DNA from 4 places in the Staphylococcus gallinarum genome. Region 4 is predicted to be linked to each of the others. Evidence: predicted binding sites of a transcription regulator. Region 4 holds the regulator's gene; each other region holds the start of a gene.

Evidence for each region. The regulator Rex, encoded in region 4, represses fermentation and respiration genes when NADH is low (regulators of the CRP and FNR family bind a similar motif). The targets are predictions, from matches to a motif close to TTGTGAAATATTTCACAA.
Region 1: JN168_RS03080 (formate/nitrite transporter family protein) is a predicted target of Rex. The motif match lies at 4,366-4,383, and genes of this name have one in related genera.
Region 2: JN168_RS05445 (L-lactate dehydrogenase) is a predicted target of Rex. The motif match lies at 3,402-3,419, and genes of this name have one in related genera.
Region 3: JN168_RS02675 (nitrate/nitrite transporter) is a predicted target of Rex. The motif match lies at 3,488-3,505, and genes of this name have one in related genera.

The regions. Positions count from the first base shown of each region.
Region 1 covers NZ_CP069082.1:721,675-729,568, reverse strand. Annotated here, with positions in the region: gene JN168_RS03095 (MurR/RpiR family transcriptional regulator) at 1-861, shown strand, start outside; gene JN168_RS03090 (alkaline phosphatase) at 963-2,396, opposite strand; gene JN168_RS03085 (amino acid permease) at 2,735-4,123, opposite strand; gene JN168_RS03080 (formate/nitrite transporter family protein) at 4,439-5,257, shown strand; gene JN168_RS03075 (hypothetical protein) at 5,339-5,698, shown strand; gene JN168_RS03070 (hypothetical protein) at 5,695-5,880, shown strand; gene JN168_RS03065 (hypothetical protein) at 5,945-6,136, opposite strand; gene JN168_RS03060 (HAD family hydrolase) at 6,139-6,786, opposite strand; gene JN168_RS03055 (bile acid:sodium symporter family protein) at 7,023-7,894, opposite strand, start outside.
Region 2 covers NZ_CP069082.1:1,152,200-1,160,093, reverse strand. Annotated here, with positions in the region: gene mnmL (tRNA modification radical SAM protein MnmL/YtqA) at 1-859, shown strand, start outside; gene mnmM (tRNA 5-(aminomethyl)-2-thiouridylate-methyltransferase MnmM) at 856-1,416, shown strand; gene JN168_RS05450 (transcriptional regulator, SarA/Rot family) at 1,843-2,244, opposite strand; gene JN168_RS05445 (L-lactate dehydrogenase) at 2,390-3,346, opposite strand; gene JN168_RS05440 (alpha/beta fold hydrolase) at 3,734-4,558, opposite strand; gene JN168_RS05435 (proline dehydrogenase family protein) at 4,830-5,831, shown strand; gene ribH (6,7-dimethyl-8-ribityllumazine synthase) at 6,021-6,482, opposite strand; gene ribB (3,4-dihydroxy-2-butanone-4-phosphate synthase) at 6,496-7,680, opposite strand; gene ribE (riboflavin synthase) at 7,692-7,894, opposite strand, start outside.
Region 3 covers NZ_CP069082.1:630,121-638,014, reverse strand. Annotated here, with positions in the region: gene JN168_RS02695 (DUF3139 domain-containing protein) at 1-88, opposite strand, end outside; gene JN168_RS02690 (MarR family winged helix-turn-helix transcriptional regulator) at 451-891, shown strand; gene JN168_RS02685 (Hsp20/alpha crystallin family protein) at 1,138-1,518, shown strand; gene JN168_RS02680 (Hsp20/alpha crystallin family protein) at 1,554-1,988, shown strand; gene JN168_RS02675 (nitrate/nitrite transporter) at 2,168-3,331, opposite strand; gene nreC (nitrate respiration regulation response regulator NreC) at 3,659-4,312, opposite strand; gene JN168_RS02665 (sensor histidine kinase) at 4,333-5,367, opposite strand; gene nreA (nitrate respiration regulation accessory nitrate sensor NreA) at 5,377-5,829, opposite strand; gene narI (respiratory nitrate reductase subunit gamma) at 5,844-6,521, opposite strand; gene narJ (nitrate reductase molybdenum cofactor assembly chaperone) at 6,522-7,094, opposite strand; gene narH (nitrate reductase subunit beta) at 7,087-7,894, opposite strand, start outside.
Region 4 covers NZ_CP069082.1:968,668-976,561, reverse strand. Annotated here, with positions in the region: gene JN168_RS04410 (sucrose-6-phosphate hydrolase) at 1-224, opposite strand, end outside; gene JN168_RS04405 (LacI family DNA-binding transcriptional regulator) at 292-1,254, opposite strand; gene JN168_RS04400 (sulfurtransferase TusA family protein) at 1,401-1,625, opposite strand; gene JN168_RS04395 (YeeE/YedE family protein) at 1,646-2,740, opposite strand; gene JN168_RS04390 (oligosaccharide MFS transporter) at 3,171-4,430, opposite strand; gene JN168_RS04385 (glycoside hydrolase family 43 protein) at 4,423-5,415, opposite strand; gene JN168_RS04380 (redox-sensing transcriptional repressor Rex) at 5,611-6,258, opposite strand; gene JN168_RS04375 (ABC-F family ATP-binding cassette domain-containing protein) at 6,405-7,894, shown strand, end outside.

The DNA of each region.
Region 1 (7,894 bases), 250 kb from region 4:
TACAAAATTGATAAGCAGTATCCTGATTTTACAAAAAGTGAAAAGAAAATAGCTGATTTTATCTTAAATGCTCCACACAAAATTATTGATATGTCTGTACAAGACTTAGCATTAGCAATCGATACGAGTACAGCATCAATTGTACGATTTAGCAGGAAAGTTACAGGCAAAGGGTTCCAAGAATTAAAAATTGCACTATCACGTTATTTACCAGAAGATACGACAAATAATACTCACCTTGAACTTGTTGCAAATGAATCAGTTGATACACTTAAATCAAAGATGTTATCACGTGCGACAGATACTATGAATTTCGTTGCAACGCATATTGATGCTAAAAGTATAGATGAAATTTGCCATGTGATAAAGCAAGCACGCAATATATTTATCTTCGGTTATGGTGCATCATTTGTTATAGCTACTGATTTGTATCAAAAATTATCACGTATCGGGCTTAATGTCCGATTAGTGCAAGAGACACATTTGTTTATAACAACACTTGCGACACACGATAATCAAGATTGTATTATATTCATTACGAATCAAGGTAGTCATAGTGAATTACGTTCAATGGCTAGTGTCGCAAGTGATTATAATATTCCTATAATCACAATTTCTAGCACAGCTGATAATCCCATAGCACAAGTTTCAAACTACAAGTTAATTTACGGACAAACCGATGAGAATGAATTACGTATGGCAGCAACCACTTCACTGTTTGCACAATTATTTTCAGTTGATGTGTTATATTATCGTTACATTGCATTGAATTATGAATCATCTCTTGATTCCATCACACAATCTAAAATGGCACTCAATAATTATCGAAAGCATTTATCTTTAATAAAATTTAAACATTAACGTTTTCAAATCTTCAGCTACTATAAAAAGCACCTAATGACAGGAATTCCTGAAATTAGGTGCTTTTTAGTTCATTAAGTTATAACAATGTTATTTTATATTTATTGCTTTACGTCATGTTTAAAGAAATCAAATATGTTGTTAGCATTGTCTGTATTATCAATATTACCTTTAAATCGATCACTACCTGGACCAAAACCATACGTATTCACATCTTCTCCAGTATGTCCATTTGTTGTCCAACCTGTATGTGATTTATCATTTATTGGTTTTTGAATTGCATCTTGTAATTTTTGGAATTGCGCTTCATATTCTTTATCTTCCTCATCATATTTCTTCAATGCTTCAGCTTCATCTTTAATCTTACTGATTTGAGAGTTAGAAACTTCAAAGCCATAGCCGTCATTAATTACCTTCTCTGGATCTTTACCTTCTGCTATTTCTTTAGTCATATATGAACCAGAATGCTTCATTTGATGGATAGCTTTTGGATTCCAAACATAGTCTTTACCTTTTGCGATTGTCATACCACCAGTTGAGTGATCTGCTGTTGCAACAACTAATGTATCAGGATGTGATTTTGCATAATTCATCGCATAATCAAATGATTTCTCAAAACCACTCATCTCTGACATTACACCAGTAACATCATTTGGATGTCCTGATTTATCGATTGACGCCCCTTCTACCATCAAGAAGAAACCTTTGTCATTTGATTCTAATCGCTTAATTGCACTGTCTTCCATTTCAACTAGTTTAGGATTTTTTTCTGGCGCATCAATTTGTAATGGCATGTCATTGTCAGCAAACAATCCTAATACTTGTTTACTCGTTGAATTTTGTAGATCTGTTTTATTATCTACAACATCATAACCATCCTTTTTGAATTTATCTGTTAAATTACCATTTTTATCGCCAAAGTATTCTGCACCACCGCCAAGTAATACATCAACTTTATGTTTACCATTAATTTTGTCATTGTAAAATTGCTGTGCAATTTCATCTTTTTTATCTCTGTCATCAACGTGAGCTGCATAAGCTGCAGGTGTTGCATCAGTGATTTCTGCAGTTGAAACTAGACCTGTTGACTTCCCGTTTTCTTTTGCTTGTTCTAATACAGTTTTAACTTTTTGTTTATTTGCATCAACACCAATTGCTCCATTAAATGTTTTATGGCCAGAACTAAATGCCGTTGCACCTGCTGCTGAGTCTGTAACATTTTCCTTTGGATCATCTGGATTTGTACGTTGTGTACCTAATAGGTAGTTATCAAATGCTGTCTTGTCCATTTCTTTAGTTTCAGGATTATCCGCAAAGTATCTATAAGCACTATTATACGATGGTCCCATTCCATCACCTACTAAGAAAATAACATTCTTAGGGTTCTTTGTATTACCCATATATGATACATCGACAGGTTGATCTGAACTATTTCCCCCACTCGATGCGAAAGTTGATTGTGCATTTCCCAAGACAGAACCCATAACAATTGCACTAGTCACCGATACTGTTGCTAACTTATTATAGAATTTCATAATTAATAACTCCTTTAATATGTATTATCAAGCTTATACTGTAAGTGTAAGCAAAGAGTGTTGAGTTATTGTTTTTAAGATGTAAAATTTATGTAAATAAGTTGCATTATATATTCATTTTCATTAATAACTCTCGCTTTTTATCTGAAAAGGATTATATACCATATTCATAATTCTAATATAAAGCTGTCTATTAATAATGATGCATTAAAAAACCTTATCAAGACGATACACGCCTTGATAAGGTTTGATACATTTATATATTCTCTTGTTTAATATACCTAACTTATAACGATCTCCATATAAGAAGATACATTTTTTTAATAAGTCAGATAATTTTATAATTGCTCGTTCTTACTTAACTTATGATAGCCTTTAATGAAATAGAATGCAGTCATTAATAATAAGAAAATAATACCGATTACTACAGATACGACTGTTTCTTTATTAAATAACATACCGATTAATACCATGATAAAGAATGCCATTGTTACATAGTTAGTGATTGCTCCACCTGGCATTTTAAAAGGATGCCCTTTCAATTCTTCAGGGTGATGCTTTCTGAATCTTAAGTGACTAATCAAAATCATAAACCATGGTACCATACCTGGTAAGATAGACGCACTGTAAACATAAACAAAAATACTATCTGCACCTTTAATGAATAGTGGCAAGATAACATTTAATAGTGCTCCAATTAAGATACCAATTGCAATCGCTGTTACTGTCCAGAAAGGAACACCATTTTTCATTACTTTAGTAAAGAATTTAGGTAGCATGCCCTTTTGAGCTAAGTTTAAAGTCATACGGCTCGCACTAAAGATACCTGAGTTACAACCAGACATTGCTGCAGTTAATACTACAAAGTTAATTAATCCAGCAGCGAAAGTAATACCTACTTTAGCAAAAGTCGCAACGAATGGGCTTCCGATGTTGCCTAATTCATTCCAAGGATAAACTGTAACAATTACGAAAATTGCTCCAATATAGAAAATTAATATACGCCAGATTACGCCGTTTACTGCGCTCTTAATATTCTTCTGTGGATCCTTTGTTTCACCTGCTGTAATACCAATCAATTCAACACCTTGATATGAACCAATTACGATTGATAAAGCAAAGAAGAATCCAACCCAACCATTTGGCATAAAGCCACCATGTGACCATAAATTAGATAAACCAATTGCTTCTCCACCATTACCAAGTCCGAAGAAGATTAAGCCAAATCCTGCAACAATCATTAAGATAATTGTAACTACCTTAATCATCGCGAACCAAAATTCAAACTCACCGAAGGCTTTAACAGAAACTAAGTTTGCTCCCATTAACAAGGCAACCACGATAACGCCTGGAATCCATTGTGGTAAATCTGGGAACCAATAATTCATATATTCTCCGACGGCGATAACTTCACTCATACCGACGACTACCCATTGAAATATATTACTCCAAGCAGTCAAATAACCTGCCACTGGGTGTATGTAATCACTTGCAAAGTTGGCAAACGAACCTGATGTAGGATGTAAATAAACCATCTCACCCATTGCTCGCATAACTAAAAATAAAAAGATACCTGCTATTAAATAAGCAAATATTACAGAAGGTCCAGTCCATTTGATTGTACTTGTAGCTCCCATAAATAGACCTACACCTATGGTACCACCCAATGCAATCATCCGCATTTGACGCGCACCTAATCCCCTCTGAAGTTCATTATTATCATTCATCTCATTCAAACCCCATCTCTCTCAAATATAAGTATAATTAATCACTTATCATGTCGCTATTATACTATAAATTGGCAAAATTAAAATACCAAACTAAAACAATGTAAGCCCTTACATTTCCGTTTTTTAATTGTACGCGATTTTACTATAAATTGTAAAGCATAATTTTTCTCCCTCTCCATCTTTTCTTCTATTCTCTACAAATACCTCTCTCAAGGCTTATAAAGTAAAAATTGTATTATTTGTGAAAAGTTTCACAAATGTGTAGAGACATAGTATACTAGCTTTAAATCAAATGAAAGTGAGGACACAACCTTGAACGGAAAAAATGTGCAATGGGATAAAGTTTTTTATGGGAAAGTTTGGGTGAACCATGTCGTAGAAACAATTAAAACCAAAGATATACTTCAAAGTTTTTATTTCAAACGCTATTTGTTACGTGCGATTATGGCAGGTTTTATCTTAGGTACAATTATTGTTTTTGTATTATCACTGAAAGCCAACTTTGGAACTGAAATGTCACCTAGTATTTCTAATCTAATCGCGTCAACTGCATTTAGTTTTGCGCTCGTACTTATTCTTTTTACAAATTCTGAGTTATTAACGAGTAACTTTATGTATTTCACAGTTGGTTTATATTACAGAGTCATTGCCCCCACCCGTGTATTTAAAATATTCACCTTATGTTTTATTGGTAACACGGTTGGAGGCCTCATCCTCTTCTTACTGATGCGTGCTTCTGATGTCATGACACCTGATATGATGATACATCTCGATGCAATAATTGAACACAAGACACTAACAGCAAGTTGGTTTGCAATATTGATCAAGGGGATCTTTGCCAATTTCTTTATCAATATCTCTTTAGTTATTGCAATGCAAATAGATGACGTCTTAGCAAAAATGTTTGTAATGATGTTTGGTGTTTCGATATTTGCCTTTATGGGATACGAACATGTCGTATATAATTCTGTACTATTTGCTGCAGGCTTTATCTATCAGAGTTCAATAATAGAAACGATTCCAGTTATAGTTAATGTAGTATGCGCTGCGATAGGCAACTACATTGGAGGCGGTTTAATCATTGGATTGTTCTATGCTTATCTAAATGATCATCATCAATTCGACAATTAATCGTTAAATTGTCATGAGTTCTTATTCAACCATAATATATGCTATACTTTTTGTAATCTTTCAAATAAAAAGGAGTACATTATGGCTTCAAACTCAATTAAACGAACGCTTAGTTATGCAGTCGTTTTCGGCATTTTATTTTTTCTGTTAAATTATTTTAGTGGTTCACATCACGCATTTATGTCAGTATTTTTAAAATCGCTTTTGGCTGCAGTCGTATTTGGTGTACTATATTTTGTATTATTTTCAATTGTTAATTCTCCAGAACGAAAATATAAATTCGGCATTACGATACCGATTACTTTATTAATTGCTATTTTAGTAAGCGCCTTATTTTCAGCCATAAAAGTTGGTATTATTATAGGTATTATCATTGGTGTTCTTGCAGGATATCTTTGGGAATATATTGAAAAAAAGAAAGCGAGCAGTGATAAAAAGTGAGTCTTGTCTTAGGAATCATCATATTAATATTATTAATCGTCAGTTTAATTCCAAATTTAAAAGCTGTTAAAAAAAGTAAAGCTAATGGTGAAAAGAATCCACGCTTTGCAATTATGGTCGGTATAGATGCTATCTTACTCGTGTTAGTGATAGTTACTTTAATATTCCAATTTACTAAATAATATAACAAAAAGATGTTTACAGTATGAGTCACTAGCTAGACTTAAACTATAAACATCTTTTTTATTAAAGCTTATCTTGTAATAGTAAAAAATATAAGATAGTTGCCCCAATTAAATAAAGCAATGTTGCTATGATAAACGAACGTAAATGAATGGCAAATGGGATCTTACGATTGAATATCGGACCTAATATTAAGTTGCCAATTGCTAATACAAGTGGCCCTCCTAAGAAAAATAATAGTAAATATGCATTCATTATTATTTACTCCCACGCTGTTCAAAATAGTGTTCAATAATTTCATTTGCTGTAACATCTTTAGCAGTAAAATTAAGAGTTTGAAACGGCTGAAGTTCAGTCATACGATTAGTATTAATTATAACGTCTAAACCCGCATTAATTGCCGCTGTCGCACCATTAACCGAATCCTCTATTGCTAAACAATTAACTGGATTATAATTTAATTGTTGAACCGCTGTTAAATACAATTCTGGATTAGGCTTTACTTCGTCGACATCTTCACGTCCAACAATAATGTCCATATATTGCTCTAATCCTAAACGTTTAAAGGTAGGTTCAATATCCTTTCTATAACTACTTGTAGCAATTGCCATTGGTATATGACGCTGTTTACAATATTTCATCAACGCTTCTACCTCTTTATTGATTGGCAAATTCACACTTGTTTCGTTATGTTCTTGATATATGGCTGACTTTTTTTCAAGTCCAAGTTGCGCTTCTAAATAGTTATGTAATTCTGTAGCGGCGCCACCAATCGATTGACGATAATAGTCCACAGAAATAGGATCTAAACCATTACCTGTTAAATGATTATTAATAATTTGAAACAGATGTTGCTCAGTGTCAATGATTGTACCATCGAAATCAAATACGACTGCTCTATACATCACACATACCTCCTATTTAACTTTCATTATGTTATTTTAATCACTCAAGTCTGCTGCTGATTCTTTCAATGAAATTACTGCTATCTTAGCATATTTATCTAAAAAACGCGCTCAAACCATTTCGCAACAAATTACAACAACATCATAATATATGCATACATGGTTATACCTATCTAAAAAAGCCTATTACCCAGCAATTTAAGTTGGAGTAATAGGCTCGAGCACTCATATTTTTATTATCGTTTATGCCAATATTTCGCCAATATTGGACCAGTAATATTGTGTACTAAACTAAAGACTGCACCAGGCACAGCTGCTAATGGGCTAAAATGAACCGTAGCTAAGGAAACTGCTAAACCTGAATTTTGCATCCCTACTTCAATCGACACGGCCTTTTTATCTGCACGTTCAAGTTTAAATACTTTAGCTAAAGTATAGCCCAAAGTATAACCTACAACGTTATGTAGAATAACAACTGCAAATATTAACAGACCTGTTTGTAAAATTTGTGACTTACTACCTCCAACAACCGATGCCAAAATCAATGAAATGGCTACAACCGAAACAATTGGAAGTGCAGTTGACGTCTTGGCAGCAAAGTTTTTGAATAGCTTTTGCAACACAAAACCAATAATTATTGGAATTAAGATAACTTGAATTACCGACCAAAACATACTCATAAATGATACTTGTAACCATTGATGTGCGAATAGATAAATTAAAGCTGGTGTCATAATCGGAGCAAGAATTGTCGATACACTTGTAATAGCTACCGATAATGCGACATTGGCATTCGCTAAATAACTCATTACGTTACTAGATGTGCCACCTGGACAACAACCTACTAATATAACTCCAATTGCTACTTCTGCAGGTAAATTAAATAATTTAGCAATGAGAAACGCAGTCGTTGGCATGATTGTAAACTGCAAAATCACACCAATAATAACCGATCTTGGTTGTTGAAAGACAATTTTAAAATCTTTCGGATCTATAGTTAAACCCATACCTAGCATTACAATACCCAATAGATATGGGACAAAGCCGCTTATTGTAGCAAGTTGATTTGGGAATATGAACCCAATAATAGCTGCAATCAACATCCATA
Region 2 (7,894 bases), 180 kb from region 4:
AGCAATCGATGGCGGATTCGACTGTCCTAATAGAGATGGCACTGTTGCACATGGTGGCTGCACATTTTGTTCAGCTGCAGGTAGTGGTGACTTTGCTGGGAATCGCGCAGACCCAGTAGAAGTACAATTCCAACAAATTAAAGATCGCATGCATGAAAAATGGCACGAAGGTCAATATATAGCTTATTTCCAAGCTTTTACAAACACACATGCCCCTGTTGAAGTATTACGCGAAAAATACGAAGCAGTATTAAAGGAACCTGGTGTCGTTGGTTTATCTATAGCAACACGTCCAGATTGTTTACCAGATGACGTGGTTGAATATTTAGCAGAATTAAACGAACGTACTTATTTATGGGTGGAACTCGGATTACAAACCGTACACCAAGAAACATCTGATTTAATAAACAGAGCTCATGATATGCAAACGTATCATGATGGTGTTGCAAAATTGAGAAAGCATAATATTAACATTTGCACACACATCATTAATGGTTTACCAGGCGAAGATTACAATATGATGATGGAAACAGCTCGAGAAGTTGCAAAAATGGACGTTCAAGGTATTAAAATACATTTATTACATTTGTTAAAAGGTACACCGATGGTCAAACAATACGATAAGGGTATGTTAGAATTCATGTCTCAAGAAGAATATACAAACTTGGTATGTGACCAATTAGAAATCATCCCACAAGAAATGATCGTTCATAGAATTACAGGAGATGGACCGATAGATTTAATGGTAGGTCCTATGTGGAGTGTCAATAAATGGGAAGTACTAAATGAAATTGATAATGAATTAACAAGAAGAAATTCTTATCAAGGTAAATACTTTGAAAGTACTGTAAAATCATGAAGGTAGAACGCATTTTACCATTTGCCAAATCATTAATTACCAGTCATGTTAATTCAGAAAGCATTGTGATTGATGCTACATGTGGTAATGGTCATGATACATTATTTTTAGCTGAGCAAGTACCTGATGGTAAAGTTTATGGATTTGATATACAAAAAACAGCAATTCAGAATACCTTTGAACGTACGAAACACCTTGATAATGTAACATTGATTCAAGACGGCCATGAGCATGTGCAAACATATATACCACCTACTGATTATGGTCATATCGATGCAGCAATCTTCAATTTAGGCTACCTACCTAAAGGAGATAAATCAGTTGTTACCAAACCACAAACGACGATTGCAGCTATTGAGGATATTTTTCAAATATTATCCAAAGAAGGTATCATTATATTAGTGATTTATCATGGACATCCTGAAGGGAAAATCGAAAAGGATGCATTATTTGACTATTTAACACAAATCGACCAAGAACAAGCCCATGTATTACAATATCAATTTATTAATCAACAAAATAATCCACCTTTTATATGCGCAATAGAAAAAAGATAAATACCGAACACTTCAAACAATAAGGCGCATAACAAATTTAAAGCAAATAAATTTAATATCTTAATCAAAATTATAGCAGTCAAGTTAGTGACTTTATTAATGTCATATATCGATACACTGTGAATTTCATATGGTAGCATGTACACATACACAGCGCTCAGCTTTAACAAAAACGTTAATTTCTATTTAGAACATATAGAAATTAACGTTTTTTGCTTTTATATAATTGGTCGCACATTGAACTACAATCCGTCTTGTGTATTGTGTTATAGTGTAAAATTTTTAAAAAAGAGCCAATCCATTACAGATCAGCTCTTTACCTTTGAGATTGGGAGTTCATGTCCCAATCTCTATTTACGCAAATATAATTATTTCACGCATTTAATGTTACAGTAAAAGTTATAATTCAACCTACTTTAACATTCCCTATAAATTTAAAATAGATTTAAGACTGTTTTGCATGCTTGATGACTTTGAATCAATTTCTTCTTTAAAGAATGACAAAAGATCTTCCCTTTGATCTTTCAATTTCTCATTGAAATGAATAATAACTGTACGTTCATCATTTTGTGGTCTTTCTTTTAAGATCCACTCTTTTTCAACTAAATCATTATACGTTCTTGTACGTTTGTATGATTTAATTTGAACGAAACCATCCATTTCCTTTAAAGTCATTGATCCTTCTTTCCATAAAGTAAGAAGTATTAAGATTTCTTCTTTAGACATTTTGTACTGCTTCTGAACTTTGCTAAAGATATCATTGATGTCTTGCAATACTAATTCTAATCTCAATACACCATCAACATTATCGGCAAGTGTCTTTCCCATAGAGTACTCCCCCAATCATAGTAAATGATATATGTTAGATTAACTTGTAAAATCACATTCCCCAAGAGTGGTAAATCTACTCTTTATAAATATTTGATTTTAAAACAAAATTAATCTTATTTACAGTTTAAATATAAACAATGAATTATGCAATTATATCCGTGATTTTATTTTGCATTTCTTTCAAAACTTTTGAAGAATGCTCAAATAATTTAATTTCTTCATCATTTAATGGTGTTTCAAATATTTTTACTGCTCCATTTCTATTTACTAATGTAGGAACACCCATATAAACATCGTCTTGTCCATACTCACCTTCTAAATAGCTAGATACTGTTAAAACTACATTTTGATTTTTCAAAATTGCTTTTGTGATGTGTAATAAGCCCATTGCAATACCGTAGTATGTCGCACCTTTAGCTTTGATAATATCATAAGCAGCATCACGCGTATTAACGAAAATTTCATCAATTCTATGTTGTTTGCTAGGATCATCTTTTAACATATTATATAAAGGTTGTCCTGCAATGCGTGTTTGTGACCAAACAGCTAATTCTGAATCACCATGTTCTCCAATAATTGAACCTTCAACACTACTTGGAGATACGCCAAATTCTTGTGCTAATTCATATTTGAAACGTGCAGTATCAAGGATTGTTCCTGAACCAATAACACGTTCTTTAGGTAAGCCAGAAACTTTATGAGTAACATAAGTTAATACATCAACTGGATTACTTGCGATTAAAAATATACCGTCAAATCCAGAATCCATAATTTCACTTACGATAGATTTAAATATTTTAGTATTTTTTTCAACTAAATCTAGTCTAGTTTCACCAGGTTTTTGTGCTGCACCAGCTGTTATAACAACTAAATCTGCATCGCTACAATCACTATATCGTCCTGCTTTAACATTAACTGGGGAATCGCCATAAGGTGCTCCGTGATTTAAGTCTAATACATCACCTTTCACTTTCTCTTCCGCTAAATCTATAATAACAAGTTCATCAGCAATACCTTGGGCAACCATTGCAAATGCATAACTAGAACCAACTGCTCCATCACCAACTAATACAACTTTGTTTCCTTTAATCATTTCCATATTAAAACTGCCTCCCTCAAATACTATTCAAAAGTTTATTTAATTTATGTTTGTTATGTGATTTTTTTCACAAATTAAATATACCAAACAATTTTAGTTTTTGCAATATTTTTTGTGAAAATAATCACAATATTTTATTGATATATTCATACAGTTCAGAAGTATTACATTTTAAATGAATTGCAGATTATAAAAATACTCCCTTCAAAGGCTTCACTTTTCAGTGTCTACTTTAAACGGAGTATCTCAACAGCAACTTGTATTTTTTAATTTTGAGCGGGAAAATTATCAACCAAACCAAAAACTTGAGATATGGCGTATAACCTTTCAACTCAAAATCCAACTAGCAATCATAAATTTTCAACTAAATAACTAATTCATGACACATTATGAAGGTTCATTTTCATCATCAATTACAAATCCATTATTACTTGAACTATTATTTAAGAAAGCTAAGATATAGCGCATTACCTCATCACGTTCAGGTTCATTGTGTACCTCGTGATACAAACCTTTCCATTCTTTAAAATACAGTTCATTGGTTGTGACCTTATCTTTAACTAGTTTCATTGCAGTGATATCTGCCACCTTATCTGCATCACCATACATCAATAATAAAGGTATAGATTCTATATCCTTTAAATGTGTCACTGTTTCTTTCATAATGTCTGTAATTTGTTTGTACCAATTATATGTAACTTTTTGCAACATCAATTGATCATTCATCGTTTCTTCAATGACCTCTTCATTACGTGTTAAATCTTCAACCTTTATACCTACTTTAAAGCGTTTATCCTTGGCCATTTTCCCTACGTTTGAAATCACTTTATCTTTACGTGTTTTATTGCCTTTTTTAAATTCTAATAATGGTGAAATTAACATAAGTCCTTCAATAGGTACGTCGACCTTTTCAAGTAGATTCAACATAATTAAGCCGCCTAATCCAACACCTAATACATATGTAGGAATCTTATATTCATTTGCGATTCTTATCCATTCAAGTATATGCTCATGGTAAACGTCAAAATTTTCAATTTGACCTTTATTAGAACGAGAAGTTTGGCCTTGACCTGGTAAATCGCCCATAATCACATGGTATCCATTACGGCGAAGCATGGTAATAACATATGCATAGCGTCCTGTATGTTCTAGCATATTGTGAGCGATCACAATGACGCCTTTAGCTTCATTTTCTGTTTCCCATTTCCACATAATTACTACTTCCCCTTCTATATAAAAATTTAATTCATTACATTTATTGTATCAAAATCGTATACGATATTTCCATTTTAAACATGTAGTTTGTCGTGAATGATTTAATTTTTGTGCCATTATATATATAAAAACACTTCTATACCAATTACATGAGTGTACTATGAAATATAAAGTGTAATATATTTTATTGTAAACGATTTCTTTAACAATTGATTCATGCTACACTATTATAGAAAGGTAAGCTATTAGCAGAATGGGAGGAATTAATATGCCAATTGTGAAAAATTTTTTTATAGGACTATCTAACAATACTTTATTAAATAATGCAGCTAAAGAAATCGGTCCCATGTTAGGAGCGAATAAAGTTGTAGCAGGAAACACAATCCCTGCTTTGTTAGACACAATTGAACGTTTAAACGATAAAGGAATTACAGTTACTGTTGATTGCCTAGGTGAATTTGTGGACACCGAAGGCGAAGCGATACAAGCAAAAGATCAAATCTTAGAAGTGATGTATGCGATTAATAATCATAATTTAAATGGCCATATGTCTATTAAACTGAGCCAATTAGGTTCAGAATTTGATATTGATTTAGCTTATCGTAATTTACGTGAAATATTATTGAAAGCCAATGAATTCAATAATATGCATATTAATATTGATACTGAGAAGTATGATAGTTTATTCGATATCACGCAAGTGCTAGATCGTTTAAAAGGTGAATTTAAAAATGTAGGTACTGTTATTCAAGCATATTTATATAAAGCAGATGCTTTGGTAGATAAATATCCAGAACTTAGATTAAGAATGGTTAAAGGGGCTTATAAAGAAGCTGATAATATTGCTTACCAAACCAAGGAGGAAATTGATGAAAACTACATACGTCTAATCAAGAAAAGATTATTGACGGCTAAGAATGTTACATCAATTGCTACGCACGATGATCGTGTCATCACTCACATCTTACAATTTATTAAGGATAATAATATACCTAAACATCGATATGAATTCCAAATGTTATATGGATTTAGAACTGAATTAGCTGAAGAAATCGCTAAAGATGGCTATAATTTCTGTATTTATGTACCATTTGGTGATGATTGGTTTGGTTATTTCATGAGACGCTTAGCGGAAAGACCACAAAACCTTAATTTAATGTTCAAAGAATTTACAAAACCTGAAGTGCTTAAAAAGGCTGGTATTGTTGCAGCAGGTGTAACAGCTTTAGGTGCAACTATTGCACTTTTCAAAAAGTTCACTTCAAAATAACACAGTATTAAAGTGATTTTGTAACTACAATAAATAAACATGGATGATGCATTATGAAAGTACTTCACAATGTCTAAACCATTAAAATAAAAAACAGTAATCTAAGTCATAGCCTAGATTACTGTTTTTTATTTCCTTAAAGTTGAATTGACAGTCAATTGAACAATGACATTTATTAAAAGCTATAACTTAATTAATAGATTTTAATAAGTTTGCCATTTCAATTGCACTAACTGCAGCTTCTGAACCTTTATTACCTGCTTTTGTACCCGCACGTTCAACTGCTTGTTCAATATTTTCAGTAGTTAAAATACCAAATATAACTGGTGTATCCGATACATCATTTGCTTTAGAAACACCCTTCGCCACTTCATTACAAACATAATCGTAATGTGTCGTCGCACCACGAATAACACAACCTAAAGTAATAATTGCATCATATTCATTTTTTTGTGCTAATTTTTTAGCAACTAACGGAATTTCAAATGCACCTGGCACATAAGCAACATCAATATTCTCTGCTGCCACTTCATGACGTACGAGTGTATCTTTCGCACCATCTAACAAACGATTTGTAATAAAATCATTAAACCTACTTACAACTACTGCTACCTTTAAATCAGAACCTATTAATTTACCTTCAAAATTCATATCAAATTTCCTCCTATATTAAATGACCCATTTTTACTTTTTTTGTATCCATATAATCTTGATTATATTTGTTTGTTGGTACAACAAGCTCAATTCTTTGTGCAATCTGAACACCATAGTTTTGTAAACTTTCAAATTTCTTAGGGTTATTGCTCAATAAATTGACTTGCTCAATACCAAAGTATTTTAAAATTTGTGCAGCATCGGCATAATCTCTTAAATCTTCTTCAAAACCTAGAGCAATATTAGCTGTTACTGTATCATAACCTTGCTCAATTAATTCATACGCTTTTAATTTATTAATTAATCCAATACCTCTTCCTTCTTGTGGTAAATACAAGATTACACCGCCGTGTTCACTTATATATTTCATTGATGCCTCAAGTTGTTCACCACAATCACATCTTTGGCTATGGAATATATCACCTGTGACACATGATGAGTGAATACGAACATTTTCTGTTTTTCTAATATCTCCACTGACAATTGCTACAAGTTCTTCATCACTGTGATTCGTTGTAAAGCCATACATATCAAAGTTGCCAAATTGTGTTGGCATTTTCACTTTTGCCTTAGCTTCGATTGAAGTATCATTATTATTTTTACGATAACGCTCTAAATCTTCAATAGAAATCATAACCAACTGATGCGTTTCTTTAAATGCTTCAAGTTCATCACCCTTAGCCATAGTCCCGTCATCATTCATAATTTCACAAATCAATGCCGCTGGTTTGGCACCTGTTAATTTGGCTAAATCAACAGAAGCTTCTGTATGGCCTCTTCTTGCTAATACACCATTATCCTGTGCAATTAAAGGGAACAAATGTCCCGGTTTATTAAAGTCATTTGCTTGAGCATTCTCTGCGATTAAAGCTCTTGCAGTCATCATTCTTTCGTCTGCACTGATGCCCGTCGTTGTATTAACATGATCCACACTAACGGTAAATTGAGTACCATAAATATCTGAATTATGATTAACCATTGGTGCTAATTCCAATTTATCAGCTATTTGTTTACTTATGGGAGCACATATTAAGCCTCTACCAAAAGTAGCCATAAAATTAACCGTATTATCATCCATCCATTCAGTTACTGCTACAAGATCGCCTTCATTTTCTCTATTTTCATCATCTACTACTATTACACTTTTACCTTCTTTTAAAGCTTGTAGCGCATCCTCTATTTTATCTAATTTCATATATAGCCCTCCTAAAATCCAAACGCTTTAAGTTTGTCAGACGTTAATCCTGAATCAGTTGATTCCATTATTCTTTCAACATATTTGAATAACATATCTGTTTCAATGTGGACTGGATCACCAACACGTTTATCATTCAGTATCGTCGATTTTCTAGTTTCTGGAATAAGATGAATATCAAATTCCGTATCCTTTAATTTAAAAATCGTTAAAC
Region 3 (7,894 bases), 340 kb from region 4:
CTTGATAAGTTCTTAAGCCAAAGAAAAATGCAATTGCAATAATCAATGACACCACTAGAAGCCCAAAAATTTTAAAAAATGTCTTCATCTTAATTCTCCTTTAGTTCAAGCAATTTCATTTAAAATAGCTTAGCGTTAAGCGTAATGTTTTAATGTATTTTATATATTATTATCTACAATGATAATAGTATGACTTATAATAATAAATTTATAAAGAGTAAAGGTATTTTTGTAACAAAATCTTCTTATATTAACTATATATGCAACTAGCAAATACATATCAAAAGCATACAATCATTTACTTTTGAGCAAATATGTTGTCGTAAACATTACGGTTTAAGTTATAATATTTATCGAAATCTAATAATTTTAAAACACTAAGTGGGCGCAACCATTCCTTGACAGCGCCTACACTTCATAATAAGGTTAACATTCAAAAGGGGTGATTAAATGAAGGAAAAAGATAGTAACCTAGAAAGACAACTTTGTTTTCTATTCTATGTTTCTTCAAAGGAAATAATTAAAAAATATACTTCATATTTAAAAGAATTTGATTTAACTTATACAGGTTATATCGTTTTACTCGCAATTGAAGTAGAAGACAAGATTAATATCAAAACACTTGGAGAACGTGTATTCTTAGATTCAGGTACACTAACACCTTTATTAAAAAAACTTGAGAAAAAAGGTTACGTAACAAGAACACGTGAACTTGATGATGAACGTAATTTACAAATTGCGTTAACTGAAAAAGGAATAAACGTAAAAGAGCCTTTATTAGGTATCTCTAAAAAAGTCTTTAGTGAATTTGATATGGACAAAGAAGAAGCTATCGACTTAAAGGAAACATTACAAAAATTTGTAAATAAACATTTTACAAAAGAAATTTAATATATACTTACGAGGTAGATTAAAAGTAGGAAGTTGCATTAACGTTGACGTTCTATATCTTTTAGTTGCCTCTTTTTTATATTTTACTTTATCTATCAGCGCTCAATTTCTTTAATCAATGCCTTCTAGTCACCTACCACAATATCAACATAATAAAATTTTCAAACGTATAAGCCTTTGACTTTGACTTTCTTTGACTAAAGTTTTATAATGTAATCATAAAGTTAAAGGAGAGGTGTTTTAGAGATGATTCAATATAGACAAACACGTCATTTACCAACTGATTTATTTGATAATATGCTACTTGGAAATTCAAATTTCAAAGTAAATGTTTATCAACAAAGTAATAACTATACAATTACCGCAGAACTCCCTGGTTTTAATAAAGAAGATATTAACATTGAATACGACAACAACATTTTAACAATATCAGCAGAGCGTTCTGACAATGAAGCGACTGAAAATGAACAACAGTACTTGATTCGTGAAAGAAATACTAAAAAACAAAGTAGACAATTTATTTTTAAACACATCGATACTACAAATATTAACGCCACAATGGAAGATGGTATGCTAATCGTTAACTTACCAATGAAACAAAGTAAAACACAAATTAACATTGATTAATAAAATACTTTATACAAATTAAGGAGTGATTGCTCATGGCTTTTGAAAAGAAACCATTTAACAATTCAATTTTTGATGTAAATCCTAGCGACTTATTTAAAGATTTCGGCAAGCAAATATTCGATCAATTCCCAAATCAAACACAAATCAAATCTGATGTTACGGAACTTGAAGATTATTACCTAATTGAAGCAGAATTACCAGGTATTAAAAAGGAAAATATCAGTTTAGCATTCGATAAAAACGTTTTAACTATTGAAGCAAAACAAACTCAATTGAATACCGAAGAAGACTCAGCTGGCAAAATCATTCACCAAGAGCGCAGTTATAGCGATTTAAAACGACAATTTAACTTTGACAATGTCAATGAACAAGGTATCACTGCAGCGCATGATAACGGTATTTTACGTGTAACACTGCCAAAATTACCTGCTGAAGAAAATAAAGCAACACGCATTGAAATTAATTAACATTTAAATAGACAGTACTTTATAAGTAGCACTATAGTGAATTTGACGATGGTGTGAAGTATAACGATATTCATTTAATATTCTTGACCTTATCCATCACTTGAACAGTGATTTAAATATATATCAGCCTATCAAATAGACGTCCACAATGTAATTGCACTGTGGACGCCTATTTTTTATTATTTAAAAGTTAATTTATCACGTTTTACAATATGATACATAGTTATTATTGCGATCACACCAAATAATGCTAAGAATACAAATGCCAGATGGCTCGTACCAGTGATTGATGTGACATAAGCAATGACAATAGGTGGGAAGAATCCACCTAAGCCTCCCATCATGGAAACAATACCATTCGCTGCACCAGACTCTTTGGCAAAGTAAAATGGCACTAATTTAAATACTAAACCATTCCCTAATCCAGCACATAGACTAATTAACAAACACCCTATTGTAAATAGAATAATATGTGCTGAAAAACTTAAGATTAATGCTCCTATAATCATAAAAATAAAATCTATAATTAATAGGATAACTGCATTCCATTTATCACCTAATACGCCTCCCAAAGGTCGTAAAAATGTCGCCAAAGCAATAAATATACCTGATCTAATACCAGCATCAACACTTGAAATCTCAAAATTTTGAACCAGGTAATTTGGTAAAAATAAGCCAAATGCAACAAATGCTCCGAATGTAATAAAATACCAAAAGCTCATGTAATATAATTTCAAATCTTTAAATAAAATTTTAGATTGTTGTAGTAACGGAACTTTAATTTTTTGTTCATTGGCATCACCTAACAAGAACATTAATAATGCAAAAATTGCGATGATGACTAGATAACATCTCACTGTTGATTGCCAACCAATTATACCGGCAATAGGAGGGGCTAAAAAAGAAGAAATGGCAGTTCCGATATTCCCCATACCATAAATTCCATTTGCTAATCCTACTTTAGCTCTTGGAAAATATTTAGGTACTGAAGTTACTCCCACAGAAAATACTGCTCCACCTACACCTAAAAAGAAGCCTGCAGCCATCAACATTATAGGTGATTGTGCATTACTTAAGAAGTAAATTGGAAACAATAAAATTATAAAGCTACTAAAGAATACCCATTTGGCCCCTATGATATTTGTTAAATAGCCAAAAGGCACCCTTAAAACAGAACCTAGAATAACTGGAATAGCTAATATAATTGATAGTTGACTCCCACTTATTTGTATATCTTCTTTAATAAAAGGCATTAATGGCGCAATGATACTCCACGCCATAAATCCAGCCACTAAACTAAATGTCTGCAAGACCAATTGAAAACTACCCGTTGACTTTCGCATTCATATTCACCTTCATCCTTAACAATAATTTAAAGTCTAATTTCTAGTCAAAATGCTACACACAATTACTTGTTAGTCATGTATTGCTAATAACAAATCAACTCTTGTACTAGTGAGTAACCTAGTAGTATATCTTTAACTATAATTTTAGAATCTTTGTGAAAAAATGAACATAAGGAATTTCCCTTGAGTAAATATATAAATTCCCTATACGAAACAACCTGAGTATCACATTAATTTAATAAGCAATATAAAAAGCCAAACAACAATACAATTAACTACAATCATATTGTTATATGGCTTTCATAAGATTAAAGCGTATCACTATTAGAAGTCTATTAACTTTTTCTTCATTGCATATTCAACTAATTCTGGTTTGGATTTTAAATTTAACTTTTGCATAATATGCGTTTTATGCGCCTCCACTGTCTTTACAGATACGTATAACTTTTCAGCAATATCTTTATTTCCATATCCTTTGGCAATAAGTGGTAAGATTTCCAATTCTCGTTTTGATAATATTAAAAATGGATCCGTGCTATCTTTAATATCTTTATTTGAATGATTGACGAACTCTTTTACTAATGAAGTTGTTAATTTTGCATCAATATATGTTTCACCTTGATAAATCGTTCTCACCGCTAGTAATAACTGTTCATCTGGCGCATTTTTTAAGATATAACCTTTCGCGCCGTTTCTCAATACATGAAAGAGATATTCTTCATCATCATACATCGTTAATATGAGTATCTTAGTTTCAGGAAAACTGTCACTAATCTTACTCGTAGCTATTAAACCTGATTCTCCTGGTGGCATACTTAAATCCATGATGAGTACATCGGGTTTATGTTGCATTACTTTCTGATATGCTTCCACCCCATCTGCTGCTGTCCCCACAACTTCCATATCTTCCTGATAATTTAAAATCATAGAAAATCCAGTTCGTACTACGGCATGATCATCTGCAATTACAATTCTCAACTTAAAATCTCCTTATATACTTATAATGGAACTTCAACTGTTACACTTGTTCCCTTCCCAATATCTGTATCTATATTAACTTTCGCATTTATTAACTCCGCGCGTTCATTCATTCCATATAATCCTAAACCTGTGCCTTTAGGTTGTGCTGATTTGTCGAATCCCTTTCCTTTATCGACGACTTTAGCAACTAATCGCTCATCAGTGACCTCTATATCAACATCCACGAAATCAATTTCTGCATATTTTATAGCGTTAAACACGGCTTCTTGCACAATTCTATATATCACCGTTTCTATTTCATTATCAAAGCGTTGTGTTAATAAATTACAATGATAAATCACATGTATACCGTAATTTTCTTCGACTTGTTTAAAATATGATTTAAATGCTGCATCTAATCCTAAGTCATCTAAAGAAGATGGACGCAATTCCACTGATAAATTACGAATATCATCAATCAATTTGGTAACAAGTCCTTCTATCTTTGACGAATTGTGAATTAGGCTATCGACATCCTTTTGATATTTCATTAATCTCAATTCAATGTCTACATTCATCATTTCTTGAATGACGCTGTCGTGTAATTCTCGTGAAATACGCTTGCGTTCATTTTCTTGTGCATGTATTGTCTTTTGCATCATTTGTCTTTGATACATTTTATCGTGTCTTTCAATTTGTGGTGACACATTTTGTAATGTAAATGCTTTGACTCCTGTAGCTTCATCTATAGTTTGATACGTCGCTGTGAAAGGCTCAATAGTCCCATGTGTTGTTTTCATAAATACTTGAAAGCTAGAATTACCAATTTCCTTTGCTTCTAAAAAACAATTTACACATGATTGTAAATCATATTCATTCGTATAGCCGTCACAACGATTACAAATCGCATGTGTCATTCCTTGATAATCATTATCTTCTGCAATGATTTCCTTTGCTGCATCATTCTTTGCAATTACACTTCCAGAAGCATCAACAAAAACAATCATCTCGTTAGTGTGATTAAAATACTGAAATAATAACTGAGTTAATGAATCTTTATTTTTTGAAATCAACGTTATCACCTAATCTTCTTCTTTAAAGATTCCAAATTTATTAATTATAGAAATTTGATTATGTTGCAATGGTAAAGGTTTATTGTCACGTTGGCCTAACAACAATACGCCATAAACATAGTGCTCATACCATAATGGAATAGCTATCATAGCTGTCAGTGATTCACTCATAATAATTGGATACTTATGCTTTTCAAATATAATGTCATCATGGTTCACGTCTTCAATAATCATACGTTTACCTGTTTTCATGACTGTACCAGCCAAACCTTTACCTTTTCTTAGTACAATTAACTTATAACGATCATTTAAATTTCCGGAGACATAGTGCCATTTTATTGGTGAAACTTGCTTTTCATTTTCGTAAAATGCTAATCCCGCAAAATCAAAATCCTCATCAATCCTTAACTTATCTAAAGCTGATTGATAATCTAAATGTTCATTTAATGTGACTAAATTCAAATTATTTCCTCCATTCACACTTTATGTTTACGGTAAACAATATAACTACGACTCGCATATGTGAAAGGAACACTCCATACATGTACCAGTCTAGTAAACGGCCAAAGTGCAAAGATCGCAAAGCCTAATAGAATATGCATTTTGAATGCAATAGGTACTTGTACCATCAAATCGGCATTAGGAGAGAATACAAATAAATTTCTAAACCAAATTGAAATTGTTTCTCTATAATCAAAAGTTGGCGTAACTGCATTAGTGACAATCGTTGCATAACAGCCCATAAATACAATAAGTAATAAGAAAATGTTAACAATTATATCTAATGCAGAGCTTAACCTTCTAACGTTCTTAATAGAAAGTCGTCGTGCCGTTAATAGCAACATACCTATCAACGTTATTATACCAAATACACTTCCAATATACACTGCACCTATATGATATAAATGATCATTGACACCTAGTGCCTCTAACCAAGATGCTGGTATCACTAAACCGACAAAGTGACCCATAATAACAGGAACAATACCTAAATGAAATAAGATACTTCCCCATTTAAGTTGTTTCTTTTCAATAAATTCACTAGATTTTGCAGTCCAAGATAATTTATCAAATCTATAACGTGCAATATGTCCAATTATAAATGTAGCCATACAGATATAAGGTAAGATAACCCACAAAAATTGATTCAACATTTACTTCACCTCATTCATCTGTTCTAGTTCAATACAAGCCTTAAGCGTTTTACGTAACGAACGTATTAAATGATAGTATGGATTTTGCGATTTCGCTAATTGCTCAGAAATTGCAAACGTACCATCTTCTATAATCATGATGACAAATTCAATATTATCAATTGCCCGATCATCGTCATTCCAATTTGCAACAGATAAGAATTCAAGCATCAATGGAAGAAAATCCGATAACTCTTGATCTACCATCTTTAAACCAAACATTTCATATAATACTTTTAGTTTCGCTAGTAATTGACCACGTTCCTTTTGAGTATCAAATTTATTATAAGTCATATACAACGGTGCTTTTTTATTAAAATCAAATGTATCTGAATATAATTGTTGTACTTCAATGAGTGAATATTGTTCTATCTCTGCTTTGAAAGCAATTAGTTCCTCATATGACGGCTGTGTTTCATCTACAATTTGTTTAAACGTTTCACTTTTAAACGTTTGTTTATTTGGAAAATCTAACAACTGTGCATGGTAACCAAGTAAGGTTTGATATTGTTCAAATAGCTTAAAGTTAATCACGGAATATTCCCCCATAAAACTGTTCATTATAGATTTCTTGACCTGATTTTCCAGCTTCAACGGCTACTGGAACACCACAACCATCACAATTTGAACCGAAGTACTCTCCACCATACCCTTGACTACCTTGAGCACGATACGTATCCATATATGCTTCTTTATGTGATGTCGGAATTACAAATCTATCTTCATGTTTAGCAATAGCTAGCAAACGATACATATCTTTAGTTTGGCGTTCTGTTAAACCTAGTCTCGTTAACCTTGAATGATCAAAGTCTTTATTTGTAATTTCTGAACGCATATAACTTCTCATCATTGCCATTTTTTGCAAGGCAAGTTTAACAGGTTCAGTGTCGCCAGCAGTAAATAGGCTAGCTAAATATTGAATAGGTAAACGCATTTCTTCAATTGCAGGGAATATCATATCTGGATTTCTATTACCCGCTTGTGCCTGTTTACCTTCAAAGTAACTCATTATCGGACTCAGTGGTGGGCAATACCATACCATTGGCATTGTTCGATATTCAGGATGCAATGGAAATGCTAATTTATATTCAATTGCTAATTTGTAGACAGGTGAATTTTGTGCTGCTTCGATCCATTCCATTGAAAGACCATCTTTTTGGGCTTGTTCAATTACCGCTTCGTCAAATGGATTTAAGAATAAATCCAATTGCTTTTCATATAGCTCCTGTTCATTCTCTGCACTAGCGGCCTCTTCAACTCTATCGGCATCATACAGTAGTACGCCTAAATAACGCATACGTCCTGTACATGTTTCTGAACATACAGTTGGTAAA
Region 4 (7,894 bases):
TTCAATCCATGTACGGGTCCTAAAGGAAACCATTGGTGAGAAACATAATACTTACCATCAAAATAAATTAAACCATTAGGATCATTTAGTAATCCCGTTGTAGGTTGTATATGATATCTTTGTCTATATTTTGATGCATCTACTTGTTCCATCAATGCATCTATTGTTTGTTGATCTACATCTTCAATTCTTTGATAACGCTGTTCTCTTGTCCACTCCGTCATTTTTTATCCTCCTAAATAATTTTGGTACCGGTTCCACAATATACTTTTACATCATATCATGTTTCTACTAAGATTTAAATGATAGGCTGACATCAATAGTTAACCTTTGTTCAATTGGTTGTTGTTTAATCATATGATTTAATTGTGTCATTGCTACTTCCCCCGCTTGTTCAAAGTGATATATAACTGTACTAATCGATGGTGACACAATTTCTGTGACAGGATCTCCACCAAAGCCAACAATTCGTTGATTTTTCACTTGTTGATCATGTTCTGAAATATATTTATGCACAGCTAAGGCTATTGAGTCTGTAGCGCCAACAACTGCATCATAATGTGGATGTGCATCTAATTCAGAAATAACATCTTCCATCGCTTCTTGATAATTAAATGAAGTTAATGAAATATTTGGCTCTAGACCATACGCTTTCAATCCTGCAATAAGCCCTGATTTTCTATCAATACCAACTGCAATATCGCTTTCGGTTACACCGAAAAATTTAATATTTTTATAATTTTGCTGACCTAATTTTTTACCAACAATATAACCAGCGTGATAATCGTTATGTATGACACAATGTAAAGTTTCATGCTCTTGTCCAACAATAATTACAGGGACTTGAATCTTGTTAATAATAGCTAAATGACGATCTGTAATTTCAGTAGCCATTAACACAATGCCATCAACCTTACTACGGTAAAATGTTTCTAAAGCTTCTAGTTCCTTTTCTGAATTTAAGTTAGTGTAATTTAACAATAAACTATAATTTAATTCGTCACATATTGTTTTAATTCCCTTGACTGTTTCATCCACAGCATAAGAATTCATTCTCGGAATAATTGCGCCTATCATATTTGTTCTATGGGCACGTAAACTTTGAGCAAATTGATTAGGTTGATAATCATTTTCTTGAATAATCTTATCTAGTTTTTGTTTTGTCTTTAGACTAACTGATCCATTGTTTAGATACCTAGAAACAGTACTCTTGGATACGCCTGCAATTTTTGCAATATCAGCAATATTTTTCATATACTCTCACTCTCATTATTTAGCTATTGTAAACATTACTATTCTACCATATTGGAACCGCTTTAAATACCATTTAAAGTAAAAACCATCTTGAATTGACGCATTATTTTATGCCTGTCCAAGATGGTTCTTCTTTAATTTATTTATTAAGCTTTTTTAATAGTAATTGTCCAAGAAGCATCGTCTAGTTGTTCATAATTTGTAACTGGATAACCTTGTTCAGCAGCCCAATTTGGTAGTGCTTCTGTTGCTTGCGTACAATCGAAATCAATTTTCAATTCATCACCATTATCTAATGTGTCCATTTTTTTCTGAGCTTCAATTAATGGGAACGGACAAACCATACCTACTGTACCTAATTCATATACCATAGTTATTATCTCCTTTAACTTTAAGTCATTTGTGTTCCTGAAGTAACTGTATTTTTATTATTTACTTGTGATTTTTGTGCTTTTTTCATAGGTCTTATAAATAAAAAGTAACTCATTGTCCATGCGCCTAATATCATCGATGCCAATGCAATCCAGCCTTTCCAAGACATTGTCGCTGTCTCTACTAAGCCATTACCAATTGAACATCCACCAGCTACTGACGCACCAAATCCCATCAACACACCACCGATAACACTATTACGTATTGTCGCTTTATCTGGAAGTCTCCATTTAAATTCTCTTGATCCTCTAGCTGCAATATAAGAACCTAGGAAAATTCCTAAAACTAAGAATACGCCCCAGTCTAGTAACTTTGTATCACCTGTAACGAGAAATTGAATTATATTTGCTGATGGTGTCGTTATACCTAAACCATACATTCTACCTGTTGTCTCACTGACTGGCCATGCCAATAATGCAATTAATCCAACAGCAATTGCGGCAACAAAAGGATGGTATTTCTTTTCAAATAGTAAATGTCTAACTCCAGTGAATTTTTGTTTTAATTGTGGTACTGCAAATTTAGGTTTTGGCTTACGTAATGTCTTAACCACTACAAATACAGTAATAATTGTTAATATTAACACCCAAATCCAAGTTGGAATGCCTGTTGTTTGTGCCATACTTGTATTGACATTAGTTGGTTTATTTAAGCCATTCATTAATGGCAATAAAATCCCAAATTTAGTTGCTGCTGATGTAAATGCATATGCTGCAAGTGCTAACCAACTACCAATTAAACCTTCACCCGCTCTGTACCATGTACCTGTTGCACATCCGCCAGATAAGATAATCCCTATACCAAATATAAATGATCCAATAATAGTACCTATTAATGGGTATGATGCTGTTGGTATTTCAACAATTCCAGTTGACGTAAGAATCAATAGACCTATACTTTGAACCGTAATTGCGATTAATAATGCATAAAACATTTTATTGTTTTTTTGTACATACATATCTCTAAAGCCACCTGCTAAACAAAACCGTGTGCGTTGCATTACAAAACCTAATAGTGCACCTACAATGAGCCCACTAAAAATTAACCAAGTCATTCAATAACCTCTTTCCCCGATAAAATCAATAAGATTAATAATATTAGAATCAGAGTAACTTTTCAACCTCTTAGCTCATTTTATATATTTAATATATTTAGAAATAGAAATTTTAGTAAATAATCGATGATTTATGATTTTATTTAAATCTTCATCACTTAATTTGTTTTTTATTTTTTGGTTTATCTCAGGGATAGTTTCTGTTTCAAATAATTCATTTTAAAATGTCTTATTTATTGTAGTAATTACATTTAAGAACTGCGAATTGTTTGCGAGACACCTGAGGGAGTAAGATGAGTGTCGAGACCGAGACTCGCTACCTTAGGAAAGCAAGCAATAACAAGCCCATCAAAAATCTTTGATGGGCTTAATGCTAGGTATTTATGTTCTAGAGGCTTGATTAATATATATTTGGTTTTTATATATAAAGTTAACTTACTTTTTTTATTTTTCTATTCATCGTAATTTTTTGATAATCTATTTTATCATTACTCATTAATAAAGCACCTAGACAAACAAGGACAATAATAATTAGCGACATCACAATATAAGTGTTTTGAAAACCGATAATTACATAAAGTTTCCCCATTACTAAAGAGAAAAATGCCACCCCTAATTGCTTCGCTACATTAAATGCAAGCATGTAAACTGTAGCAGATAGTCTAATATCAAATGTACCTACGATATATTTCATTATAGAAACTAACATTAGTGGCATTTCTATCGCTGCTAATAGTCTAAAGAATGATAGTAACCAAACTTCATCTGTGAATGCCGTACCTATGACCCTCAAAAATAAAATAATACCAAATAAGAATAAGCCATTCTTAGAACCTATTTTATTAATTATCCATGGCATAAATATCATAACAACCGCTTCAATAAAAATTTGAGTTGAAGTTAATTTACTAAATAATGATTCCCCATTACTTTGATTTGTAAAAAATTTAACAAAATAATTAGGAAACTGTTGATCAAATACATCATATAAACTGGCACTACCAATAATTAATAAACACAATCCCCAAAAACTTTTATTTTTAAATAACTTTAGAATCGTATTTTTATTTACATATGCTCTTTCATTTTTCGTTTTATCATCCTTTTGATATTCAAATGCGTTAACTTTAACAGACCAGAGAATAATACCAAGTAATAGTGCTACTATAGTACATACCCAAAATATACTATTGGGCTGTTTCACAAACATAATGCCACCAATAAATGCGAACGAACCGCCAGCAATTGAACCAAATAATCTTGCATGGCCGTATTCAAAGTTATTTGCTCGGCTCGATTTTTCACAATATGATTCGACGACCCCCACACCACTATACAAACACAAACTAATAAATGAACCACCTAATACACTACCTAACAGCACATTCATATTGATTAATGGAATAAAAGCATATTCAAAAAATGGTCCTATTAGCAGTAAGCAAAAAATAACAAATGCAAACAAATACTTTTTTAATCCTAATTTATCTTGTATGACGCCATAAATTGGTTCAAGTACAATTGCTACAATAGACATTGTTGAAAATACAATTCCAGCTTCTGCTGTGTTTAAATGTGCTACTCTATTTAACCACAATGGCAAAAATGTAATGATTAATGTCCAGATAGCAAAATAAGAGAAATTAATGCCACCAAATCTCCAAAATGTAATACGCTTTAAATTAATCAATGGCATCACTTCCAATTACCTTGGTAGAATGAGGTGTTGAACGCGTATCAACAACAGGTGAACCAAAATCCGGCCAACCATTATACCATTCTATTAATTGCGCACGTGCATGACGATTTGGATCATACAATGGATCGCCCTCAATCTCTGTATAATTTCTAGCATGATAGACCAACACATCATGCAAGTCATCTTTAGATTTTGTAAATGAATTATGTCCTGGACCGTATTGTCCATTTTCAATAGCACTTGTAAATACAGGTTCTTCAACTTTATCCCAAGCATTAACATCTAATAGATTACTATCTACAGAAGCAACAAGCATTCCCATACAGTAATCAATACCTGTTGCACTCGCAGAATATGTTAAAAATATACGTTGCTCTTTTATTAAAATGGCCGGCCCTTCATTTACCCAAAAACCCTTACACTCCCAGTCATATTCGGGTATCGTTAACATTGTTGGTGACCCTTTTAATGTCCATGGATTTTCCATTTCAGAAATATAGATATTTGAGTGTCCTGGTATCTCTATATCTTGTTGTGCCCAAACATAATATAAACGCCCATTTAATTCAAAAACGGTTGCATCCAGCGAAAATGTTTCCCATCCTGTATCTATTTTCCCTTTATCTATCCAGTTATCTGTAAGTGGGTCATCATTACTATTCTCTAAGACGAACATTCTATGATTAAATGTATCATCCTCAATGTAATCATTTGGTGCTGCTGCATAATAGATAAACCATTTATCATTTATTTTATGAATTTCAGGTGCCCAAATCAATGCGCTTTTTTCTCCATCTAAATCTTTAGTCCATACAACATGTTCTTTTGCTTCATTTAGCTCATTCAATGACGATGCTTTCCTCAAAACAATACGGTCATATTTCGGATAAGAACCAGTAAAATAATATGTTCCTGATTCCTTAAAAACAAACGGATCTGCTCTCTGTATTACAATTGGATTGTTTATCTGCTCCATAAAATCCCCCTTAACCCCTTTTTTATGAAAACGTTTACAATTACAATGTATTATATTTGTCCGTATAAGTCAATATATTTTAATCTTTGTCCGTACAAATAAAAGATAATATTGAAATCTTTCTTTAACAAAAAGTAAGTCAAAAATAAACGAGTTTACTTATCTCTATTAAATAAGTAAACTCGTTTGTTAAAATTATTTGTTACTATAATTTTTCATAAAAAATAATAATGATTGTAATTCTATACCTAAATCAATATGATGAACTTGCACATCAGATGGCGTAGATACACGACTTGGTGTAAAGTTTAATATCCCCTTCACTCCAACATCTACTAACTTATCTGTTACTTGCTGCGCAACATCTTCAGGTGTAGTAAGGATTACGATATCTATTTGTTCACGTTCTAGAACCTCGGTAATATCTGCATAATTACTAACACTTACTTGACCGATTTCAGTACCTATCACATCTTCTCGTATATCAAAAGCTTCCGTTATTGTCATTTCATCATGGATTGAGAAATTGTAAGTTAACAATGCTTTACCTAAGTTCCCAACACCAACAATGGCAATTTTAATTTCATCATTTTCACTAATTTCATTTTTGAAAAAGTGTAATAAGCTATCGATATTATAGCCATAACCCTTTTTTCCTAGTTCTCCAAAATATGAAAAATCACGACGAATAGTTGCAGAATCTATATTCAATCCTTCGCTGATTGCCTTTGAATTCACTCTATCTATACCTTTTGATTTTAATGTATTGACGAATCTGTAGTATAACGGTAAACGTTTCAACGTTGCACGAGGAATCTTATCGCTTTGATTAGCCAAGATCATGTCCCCCTAATTTAAATAATAATACTAAATAATCTAATAATTACTACAACATTATACATTAATGATATATAAAAATAAACACTGATAGTTTTATCCATACGCTTTATACGGTAAAATAGATTTTGAATAGAGAGGTGCAAATTCGAATGATATTATTACAATTAAACGATATTACAAAATCATTCGACGGGGATGATATTTTCAACAACGTAGATTTAGAAGTTAAGACGGGGGAACGTATCGGTATTGTTGGACGTAACGGAGCTGGTAAATCTACATTAATGAAAATTATTGCAGGTGTCGAAGATTATGATTCTGGACATATATCAAAAATTAAAAATTTAAAAATGGGTTATTTAACACAACAAATGACTTTAAATACCAATCAAACGGTAATCGCAGAAATGACGAAGCCCTTTGAACATATTAAAGAAATGCAAGAACAAATGAAATTTGAAACAGATTGGTTAGCTAAACATGCAGAGGAATATGATACTGACGAATATAAAGCACATATTGCGCGCTATGAAAGTATCTCAAACCAATTTGAGCAACAAGAAGGCTATCAATATGAAAGTAAAATTAAAACTGTATTACATGGATTAAACTTTACGGAAGATGATTTCAATCGACCAATTAACGATTTCAGTGGTGGACAAAAGACTAGATTATCTTTAGCTCAAATGTTATTGAATGAACCTGACCTGCTACTATTAGATGAACCTACTAACCACTTAGATATGGAGACGACACAATGGCTTGAAAGTTACTTAAATTACTTTAAAGGCGCTATTATCATAATCAGTCATGATAGGTACTTCTTAGACAAAATTGTTAATCAAATATATGATGTCGCACTTGGTGATGTACAACATTATGTTGGAAATTATGGTCAATTCATTGAACAAAGAGATAAATATTACCAAAAAAAGATGCAAGAGTATGAAAGTCAGCAAGCAGAAATTAAAAAATTAGAGACATTCGTAGAAAAAAATATCGCTCGTGCATCAACTTCGGGTATGGCAAAAAGCCGACGTAAAATGTTAGAAAAGATCGAACTTATTAATAAGCCTATCTTAGATGCTAAAAGTGCAAATATTGAATTTGATTTTGAACGCAATACGGGTAACGATGTTTTTCATATAAAAAATTTAGCCATTGGTTACGACGAACCAATCACTTCAAATATCAATTTAGAAATTACCAAAGGTGATCATATCGCGATCATTGGACCAAATGGTATTGGTAAATCTACGCTGATCAAAACTATAGCAGAACGCCAACCAAAAATTTCAGGCGACATCACTAAAGGTGCAAACTTAAAGATTGGCTATTATGACCAAAAGCAAGCAGAATTTAAATCAACAAAATCAATTCTTGATTATATTTGGGATCAATACCCTACCATGAATGAAAAAGATGTTCGAGCAGTATTAGGCAGATTTTTATTTGTACAAGAAGACGTAAAAAAAGTTATCAATGATTTATCAGGTGGAGAAAAAGCACGTCTACAACTTGCACTATTAATGCTGGAACGTAATAATGTATTAATTTTGGATGAACCGACTAACCATTTAGATATTGATTCTAAAGAAATGTTAGAGCAAGCTTTATTAAATTTCGATGGTACATTGTT